DNA from 3 places in the Sporosarcina sp. Y352 genome. Region 1 is predicted to be linked to each of the others. Evidence: riboswitches for the same ligand, from Rfam matches in the RefSeq annotation. Region 1 holds a riboswitch; each other region holds the start of a gene.
What was found. A riboswitch is a leader RNA that binds a small molecule or an ion and turns the genes downstream of it on or off. The one in region 1 is predicted to bind thiamine pyrophosphate.
Positions count from the first base shown of each region.

Region 2: it holds a riboswitch for thiamine pyrophosphate, as region 1 does, so the genes downstream of both, AC1TO6_RS02560 (acetylornithine deacetylase) here and thiD (bifunctional hydroxymethylpyrimidine kinase/phosphomethylpyrimidine kinase) in region 1, are expected to answer to the same signal.
Region 3: it holds a riboswitch for thiamine pyrophosphate, as region 1 does, so the genes downstream of both, thiT (energy-coupled thiamine transporter ThiT) here and thiD (bifunctional hydroxymethylpyrimidine kinase/phosphomethylpyrimidine kinase) in region 1, are expected to answer to the same signal.

Region 1 is NZ_JBXCJE010000005.1:246,042-249,095, forward strand. It holds gene AC1TO6_RS11070 (DUF3238 domain-containing protein) at 1-255, opposite strand, end outside; gene thiE (thiamine phosphate synthase) at 310-969, opposite strand; gene thiD (bifunctional hydroxymethylpyrimidine kinase/phosphomethylpyrimidine kinase) at 962-1,792, opposite strand; TPP riboswitch at 1,872-1,978, opposite strand; gene AC1TO6_RS11085 (histidine phosphatase family protein) at 2,319-2,894, opposite strand.
Region 2 is NZ_JBXCJE010000001.1:486,910-489,963, forward strand. It holds gene AC1TO6_RS02555 (LLM class flavin-dependent oxidoreductase) at 1-177, shown strand, start outside; gene AC1TO6_RS02560 (acetylornithine deacetylase) at 295-1,572, opposite strand; TPP riboswitch at 1,780-1,882, opposite strand; gene AC1TO6_RS02565 (NADP-dependent oxidoreductase) at 2,511-3,054, shown strand, end outside.
Region 3 is NZ_JBXCJE010000014.1:35,274-38,327, reverse strand. It holds gene map (type I methionyl aminopeptidase) at 1-156, opposite strand, end outside; gene AC1TO6_RS18010 (hypothetical protein) at 263-379, opposite strand; gene AC1TO6_RS18005 (magnetosome magnetite crystal formation protein family) at 444-785, opposite strand; TPP riboswitch at 893-995, shown strand; gene thiT (energy-coupled thiamine transporter ThiT) at 1,078-1,635, shown strand; gene AC1TO6_RS17995 (tryptophan-rich sensory protein) at 1,674-2,405, opposite strand; gene AC1TO6_RS17990 (M3 family oligoendopeptidase) at 2,567-3,054, shown strand, end outside.

The DNA.
Region 1 (3,054 bases):
TTCCTTCTCTTCAGCAAAAGCAGGCGTTTGCAATACAATAACGTCGACAACATTTCCATCTTCGACTCGTTCAATGGAATAATTATATAGTTTGCCATGTTTGAAATCACCGTCGCTGAATTCAGGCACGGTTCCTTCATATAAATGGCATCCGTCTTTATAGACATTATAGGTCCCACCTACATCATTCCATGTGAAATAAATCAAATCTGGCTTATGCAACACGGATTGTATTTCAAATGCTTTCTTTTTCATAAACACGCCTCCGTCCTATTCAGAAGTGTGGTGTATTTTACGCATGATTAAACATCACATTTCGATGCCAGTTAATGAAATAAGCACTGCCCCTTTCATTCGACTTGCCGCTTCCGCAGGATCTTCTTCTCCCGAAATCGCAGAAATTACTGCTACACCGGACGCTCCCGCCTTAATAACTGCACCCGCCTTACGTTCTGTAATACCGCCAATACCAACGATAGGTAACCCAGGCAAAAGAGATGCTACTTCACTTACCATTTCAATCCCAATGGTAGGTTGCGCATCACTTTTCGACGTCGTTTCATAAACAGGACCAAGACCAATGTAATTTGCCCCCGCATCAGATGCGGCTAGCGCCTCCTCCACATTATGGGTAGAAACACCGATAAGCATGCCTGTGCCGACCCTCTTGCGCACAGCAATAATTTCTCCGTCTTCCTGTCCAAGATGGACACCATCCGCCTCTATCTCAATTGCCAGATCCAAATCATCATTGACGATGAACGGCACATTATATTGTCCGCACAATTGCTTACACGAGATAGCAAAAGACTTCAGTTTTTCACCTTGTAAAGCACCATGCCCCTTTTCACGTAACTGAAAACATGTGATACCACCTTTTAGCGCCTCTTCCAATACGAACAGTGGGTCGAGTCCTGCCAAATTCGTAGTTCCCATGATGAAATAGAGATTTACAGTCCGCTTATCCATTCACTACAACCCCTTCAAGTATCTTTTTTTCACGTCGCCCATACGCCCAGTGATTCGTAGGGCCGTGACCTCCACCAATTCCTAGTCCATCTTCAATAGCCGCGTGGATGAAACATTTCGCAGAAACCACCGCCTTCGCAGCGGGCTCCCCATTTGCGAGAAAAGCTGTCAGTGCGGCAGAATAGGTGCACCCCGTTCCGTGCGTATCTTTCGTATCTACCCAAGGCGAGCGAACTGAAAATCGTTCTCCCCCCGCACCCATGAACAAATCTTCCGCGAATAACGCTTCTTTACGGTGCCCCCCTTTAATGAGGACTGCACGAGCACCCAAAGCCAATATGCGTTTCGCCGCTTCTTCCATATCCGCATCAGACTTTATCTCCATTCCCGCAATTACTTCCGCTTCCGGGATATTCGGCGTTACAATGGCCGCAAGCGGTACCAGAACGGTTTTTAACGCAATAACCGCTTCATCTTTTAATAATGAAGCACCGCCTTTTGCAATCATCACCGGGTCGATAACCAGCGGAATTCTATTCAAACGAAGAGCATCTGCCACTGTATGAATTATTTCTGAAGAAAATAACATTCCCGTCTTAATGGCTGTGACTTCGAAGTCTTCCATTACCGCCTTTATTTGCGCTTCAATGATGTTCAATTCAATTGGTTGAATCGCCGAAACGCCAAAAGTGTTTTGCGCGGTAACTGCTGTCAGTGCTGACGTACCGAAAACACCCAATTCATGAAACGTCTTCAAGTCCGCTTGAATACCCGCACCGCCACCACTATCCGATCCCGCAATTGTCAATGCCACTTGTACCATTCAATTCGCCATCCTTTTATATATATTAAAAAGCCGCTTTCCGATGACGTTAGGAAGCGGCTGGCCATTTAAATGGTGCTAAAAGGCGTACCCACTTTCCTACGCCGGTATAATCCGGATCAGGTTCCAAGGGTCCGCGCATCCATGCACGTCTCAGCCTTAAAAAAGGCTCCCCCAGTGGTTGTTGAACTATTTAGCTTTGTATTTAGTGTACCATACCTGACCTAAGAAGACTGATAAGTATATTATTTCGGAGCGTGTTTACTTCTTTAATAGACCAGGAGGCGTATAATTAAAAATACAATATCGAAAGAAGGCGCATTTGTATGCATAAAGCAGACAGCAGACCGAATAATCCCGACCGATCCATGTGGTTCAGTTTTTTGGGGGCACTCGTTATTATCGCACTAGTCATTGTTACTAGTCTTACAGTGGGTTAACATATCAAACTACCAAACAGGCCAAGACTCCATCGGCCTGTTTTTTCATTGCTGGACAGGACATAGTGCGCCGCTTCGCAGTCTTGTCATGTGCTTGTCGCGTCTTGCAGGCGACCTCCGCTTTTGTTACTCCAAAGTCGTTCCACGGTTGTGGATTCGTCATTAATGTGAACGACGTAGACATCTGGATTGGTTAGTGCTTGCCACTTTTCAAAACCAAAGTGTTCATCATGGCATCTTAACAACAATGCCATCAAATTCCCGTGCGTTACAAGCACCGTTTTTGATTCCTCACCTAGTTCATCAATTACATCGCATATCCGCGACATAGCCTCTCTTGAAGATTCCCCATTATCATATTTTAGGTGAAGGTCCAAAAAGGTATCCTCGAGTTTTATCAACCAATCCCTAAACGCAGTCGAACTCAACACCCTCTCCTTCAGTCTGCTATCAACCTCGACATACAAACCTTTCTTTTCCATTAGAGGCTTGGCTGTTTCACGTGCACGCTTAAATGGGCTCGTAATAATCCGATCCACTTCAATTTCATCGAAGAAGTCTGCAAGATGCCCCGCTTGTAATATGCCCTCTGCAGTCAAATCCGCCTCCGGTTCCTGCCCTTCGGCTGAGCAATGGCGCACAACATATATCGTTTTCCCCATTTCTGATTCCCCCCTTACATACTATTCTATTTTCCCTCGTAGTCTGAAAAGGAAACATTTCAGGTATCATGCAATTACAAAACGACTCATTTAGCTAGCAAAGCAGATATGTAGACAAATAAGTTTAAAGGGCTTAAGCTTAAATTACCTTGAATTCAAG
Region 2 (3,054 bases), on a different contig from region 1:
GTTGGCAGCCCTCAGCAAATAGTCGAGAAGATTCTTCACCAACACGAATTATTTGGACACCAACGCTTCATTGCACAAATGGATATCGGAGGCTTGCCGTTTTCTTCAGTCGCAGCAAGTATTGAAATGTTAGCAACAGAAGTAGCTCCAATCGTTCGACGGGAGACCACTAGATAAGGTTATCCTTTGATCATCTACCTCTTGAAACATACCAACTATTTGATGACGTATTAGAAATGACTTTACTAATTAAGCAACATATAATAGCATAATAGTATTAGATGAATGGGGAGATTACTTGCTCTCCATTCTTTTTAAATTGCACCACTTATTTATAAATATCATAAGCGTTTTTGTAAAAGCCATTAGTTCTCCAATGTTTATTTTTTCATCAACTTTATGGGCCTCTTCCAACTTCCCAGGACCATAAATAACTGTGGGAATCCCTGCTTCGCCTAGCCATCCTGCATCTGTTACTGTTCTTGACATGCCGATGATTACGGGACTTTTTTCGGTGTATTCATGACAGTATGCTAGAAGTTGAACGGCCGCATGCCCCTCATTCATTTCAAGTGCAGGGAATATTTCCCCGCGTTCTTCAATCATCGATTTTCCACCCCAGCGATAGTGAATGGGATTTTCTCTTAACCACGGATCAGCTTTTGCTACATGGTTTAAATGTTCTTCGATTTCATTTATCACAGATTGATAGGTTTCATTCGGATAAAAGTGAACGGTGATCCAAAGCCGGCATTCATCCGCTACAAAAGCCGCGTGTCTTCCGCCTTCTATAACTGCAGGATTGATGGTGTTGCTACCAGGTGCAAAACCTGGATATTTTTTTGTCACGGCCCAGTGACGCTCTAAATCTTGTAGCCCGGCAATTACTTTCATCATCTTCTCAATCGCACTGGCCCCATTAATGTTTCCGCCCGCATGAAGCATACTCATCCTCATTGCATCATGGTAAACTTCCTTACTTTTAATCGTTATCCAGCCGGTTATTACACCGCCCTGGCCATGAATTTGGCGATCGCTACTATCGACGACGAGTGCAAAGTCTGCTGTATAGCCTTTTTCCATGCACGAAAGTGTTCCAGCTTCTCCTGCTTCCTCCCCAATGACAGTCTGAATCTGCAAATCACCTTTCAGTTCCACACCTAGTTCGTTTAATAATTTTACGGCTAGTAAAGTCGCTGCCACTGCACCTTTCATATCGGAAGTTCCTCGTCCATATGCATTTCCATCTTTAGTTGTCAGTTCAAAGACAGGCACAGTCCATTCTGTTTCATCCCCAACTTCCGCAACATCAATATGACCATTAATGAGCAAGCTGTTAAACAGAGCTCCATCTGTCCCTTTTTTTATGCCTACCACGTTTGGATCACCAGGGAACACATCCCAACTGACTGTATCGAATTTTTCTTGTTTTAAAAACTCTTGAATATACTGCTGCACCCCGGCTGTATTTCTTGCGGGAGGGCTGATTGTCGGAAAACTAACGAGATCTGCAAGTAATTGCAATAACTCCTCTTGACGTTCATCAACTAAGTTGCTAATACTATTTTCCATTTCAATCATCCATTCTTTATTTAATTTTTAGTAAAGTAAATCCGTACTGGATAGATTTCAATATTGAATTCGGTGCATTAACAGAGCGAATGCGCCGAAGCGTGTATGATGGGAAATCCCTAGTTCATTGAATTTGCGATGGAACAGAAAACAGCCGCCTTCCATAATCGGAAAGCGGCTGTTTTCTACGTAGTTACATTCATTTGATGTAGAGTTCAGTTGCTTCCCTACGCTAGCATAAACTAGATCAGGTTCGAAGGGTTTACATGCATCATGTGTCTCAGCCAAATTGGCTCCCCTAGCAGACTTCTATTCAATTCGTGTTTTCTTTATGATTAAGCCAAGAACGAGGTTCATAATGCATCCGTTCGTTCTTCCTCTTCAGGAAGATATTGCGTTAATCCAATATTACGCTATCCGTTCTTTATTTTCGTTGTGTATCCTAACTGTTCATTAGATAAAAACGATGCTTTGGAAGCAATCTCCACAAGTTGCATAACTTCATTTTTCGCCCAATGGCTATTTGGAATATCCGTAAATTTTGCGGCAGTCGTGACTTCTTCTGTTTAACAGCTTGAACTTCCGCCTCGTTAGTTGCTAATACAACAGTAGCTGACGTTGGTAAAGCCACTATTAAGGTCAAAGCCAAAAAAAGTATGTGCTTTTTCTTCAGGATTATTTAAAGTCCTCCACTAGTTTATATTAATAACATAATAGTTATAGTTAACTATTATTACAACACTTTTGGATACTATTTTGGGATTCCTCCACAGGTGTCTGCTGAGATTATGACACCGGTGCCAACACCATAGCAATTCGGAAAAATAGCAAATCAATGAAGATGAGACACCAGTCTATAATCATTGACCTTGGTTACTCCTGAGTGTTAGGGTTTTCTATTGCCAACTCATTCGGCAAACTACAAAGGAGGAATTGCAATGACACAATTGATACAACAGGAAATTCATCTAGCAAATCGGCCCACTGGAATGCCTACCAAAGAAGACTTTACCTTTGTAAAAAGTTCAGTTCCCTCACCAAAAGTAAATGAAATTTTAGTACGGACGCTTTATTTGTCTGTAGATCCATACATGCGTGGAAGAATGCAAGATGCCAAGTCATATATTTCTCCATTTGAATTGAACAAGGTCATTTCTGGGGGTGTCGTGGGTGAGGTGGTTGAATCCCAGTCGGACGCCTTCAAACAAGGTGATGTAATTACTGGAAATCTCAGCTGGGCTGAATATACCGTAGCCACTGAAAATGAAATTCGCAAAATAGACCCTAAGTTGGCACCTATTTCAACACATTTAGGTATTCTCGGTTTGACAGGTTTAACTGCTTATTTTGGATTGCTTGATATCGGAAAACCTCAAGAAGGTGAAACGGTCGTCGTTTCTGGTGCTGCCGGGGCTGTTGGTTCAGCAGTTGGACAAATCGCGAAAATCAAAGGGGCAAAAGTAGTAGGTATTGCTGGTTCAG
Region 3 (3,054 bases), on a different contig from region 1:
TGCGCCTTTCTCTTTGAAGAGACGTCCGCCTATGTCATCAATTTCTTTTGTTGTTTTACCGGGGATTGTCGCTTCTTTCATCACGTCTCTGATTTCGGCTACAATTTTGCCGATTTTTTTTAAAGCTTCAATTTCCTCTACCGTTTTTGCAATCATTATTTCCAAGTCCTTTCTACCGTGCATTCTTTTCTATATCATACTATATCATAATGAACGGAACAAAAAAGTCTACAAACCATAAAAATGTTTGTAGACCATCTTATTATCTTCTCGGTTTTATTGTACCTGTTGTTTTTTTGCTTGACATGGCTTTTTTCACAATCGGGTAGATAATGGGCGCAAATTTCATAGCGGTTTTCAAAAGTTTTCCAATCTTCATAAATAATCACTCCTAGTAAAAGCATATATTTATCATTTTCCCGAAATAGAGGTTTAGTAAACATTCATCTCAATACCTTAACACCTTGAAAAACATTCCATACTAGAATGGCCATAAGCAGTAGTCCATAGATAAGCATGAATAAGAATGGCGTAAGTTGCCAAAATCCGAAGTTTGTGCTCGGCATTCCATTGATACTTTCCGTAAAGGAAAACATTGAAAAAGAAAATATGACAATTGTAGCAATAAGGAGGATGACAGGAACAAGGTGTGAAACTAAGGAACGTTTTGCATGGGATTTCACTTCTCGATCATCTGTAACCAAATAAACAATGACGGGAAGAAGCAAAGGGGAGAAGAAGACACTAAAATAGCATAGAGCAGCTAATAGTTTACTGTTTGTCATGTAGATTCCTCCGTTCAACTTTTACTATATAGGAAAATCACTATGTCTGTTAATCATCTTGCTTATAGGATTACCCTCCTATACAATGAAATAGACATTTGAATAACTTTAACCACAAGGGGTGCCTGTTTTGGCTGAGATTGGACATGAAGTTCTGACCCTTAGAACCTGTAAGATTATTCTTGCGTAGGAATGTGGATGGAAACTGACATATTTGATGTCCCATTCTATCCGGGATGTCTTTTTTTATGCCCACATCCTGCGCTACAACTAGGTAGGAGGAGAGTTTGAGATGGATAGGAAAAGGCTTCAATTATTACTTGAGGTTGCTATTTTAGGAGCAATTTCTTTTGTTCTAGATAAAATCGGATTTTCAATGCCTCAAGGCGGATCGGTTACGTTGTCAATGCTACCGGTAGTTGTTATGGCATTCCGCTGGGGAATTGCAGGCGGTATGCTCACAGGTTTTGTAAGTGGACTGCTGCAGTTGGTAACAGGGGGCTATGTATTAAACCCTGTTCAGGCGGCGCTCGATTATTTCGTGGCTTATGCCGTTGTGGGTTTGGCAGGCGTAACACTAGCCTGGCTGTTAAGTAGTAAAACAAAAGGTAAGAATGGTTCAGTGGTTGCCGCAATCGTCGTTGGGACAATCATAGGGGGGCTTCTACGATACCTGATTCACTTCATCGGTGGAATTGTTTTCTTTGCTTCCTATGCGCCTGAAGGACAGCCTGTCTGGTTATATTCTCTTGTTTATAACGCTTCCTATATGATCCCTGCAATTATATTGACGGCAATCGTTGCGTCCATATTATTTACTACAGCACCCCGGCTACTTGAGCCTAAATAAGAAACCGCCGTCCTTCCTTATGGAAGAATGGCGGTTTCTTATTTGGTTGCAAACGATTTTCTTTTGATGACCAGGAGGCCGATAATGGCGGCTGCAAGAAACAGAGCTGCGGTAGTAACAAATAACTCATTTACACCATTTTTTACAGCGATACCGATAAATGCCCAAACAAAGACGAGAGCTAGAGAAATATCTGCATAATAGTATAGGTAATGAAGAGCAATTGCAGTAGCAATGGTCAAGTAAATGACGGTCCATAATGGGGTACTTAATCCCAATCCACTCCACTCATGCAAAGTAAGGACATAACTGATATTTGTAATTGCTGCGACAAAAGTCCATCCAAGATAGACTGCAATTGGAACCCTACCGAAAAAGGAATTATCTTTTTTGGAGTAGGTAAAATAAATGGACAATAGCGCTAACAGAAGTCCTAATATGATAACAATCGTCCATTCAAAATAACCGAAATGCCAAAGTAGAATCCAAGCGATATTAAAAAGACAGCTGATTACAAAAAAAACTGCTCTACGGTTGAACAATGCATGTTCAACGTTTGCCTTATTCCGTATGAAGCCATATAACCAGAAAGCCATTAGCATATATATAACTGCCCATATTGAAAAGACATAATCAGCTGGTGTAAATAATACCGGTAAACTATTTGAGATTTCACCAGTTGTTTTTCCATTGATAGGTAATATATTTGCAGTTGCGTTGACAACAATAACTGCAATGAGTGAAAGTACCATGAGTAGTATTCTAAACATATTTAAATCCCCCTACTGAATAGTATACAGAGGAAAGCTGTACCCTGCGAAGGAAAGTATGAACCTTCCGTCACAATTGCATAATTTCGCATACCGAAGATTCATGTTATAATTAAATGGTGTTTTTAGAAGATTTAGAATGAAGTGAAGGGGGAATTAATATGGCGCTTAAAAAATATTCGGAAGTCTGGGATCTTGACGTTTTCTTCAAAGGTGGAAGTGAATCAAACGAATTGCGGACACACTTAGATGGTGTAAAGGAGAAAATCAGTTCGTTAGAAGAAACAGCTTCAAAATTTCCAGTTCCCCAGTCTGCAACCGATTCACAAGCCGTTGCAAATCTTATTGAATCACTGGTTGACGCAGCACTTAATATGTCGCAGGCAGGCGCTGTCATTGGCTGTTTCCTCGCGGCTGACACGACTGATAAAAAAGCATTGCAACTGCAAGGGGAAACGGCTTCACTAGGGGCACGCTTCTCAACAGTCTGGCTTATCATTCAACAAACACTTGCTAAAGCTGATGAAGATACATGGAATGGGCTTATGGTATCAGATGAATTAAAAGAATTTGCATTCGTACTGAATGAATGGCGCAAAGAAGTGGAATTGAAATTGTCCGAAGAAGAAGAAAGTATTATCACTTCTTT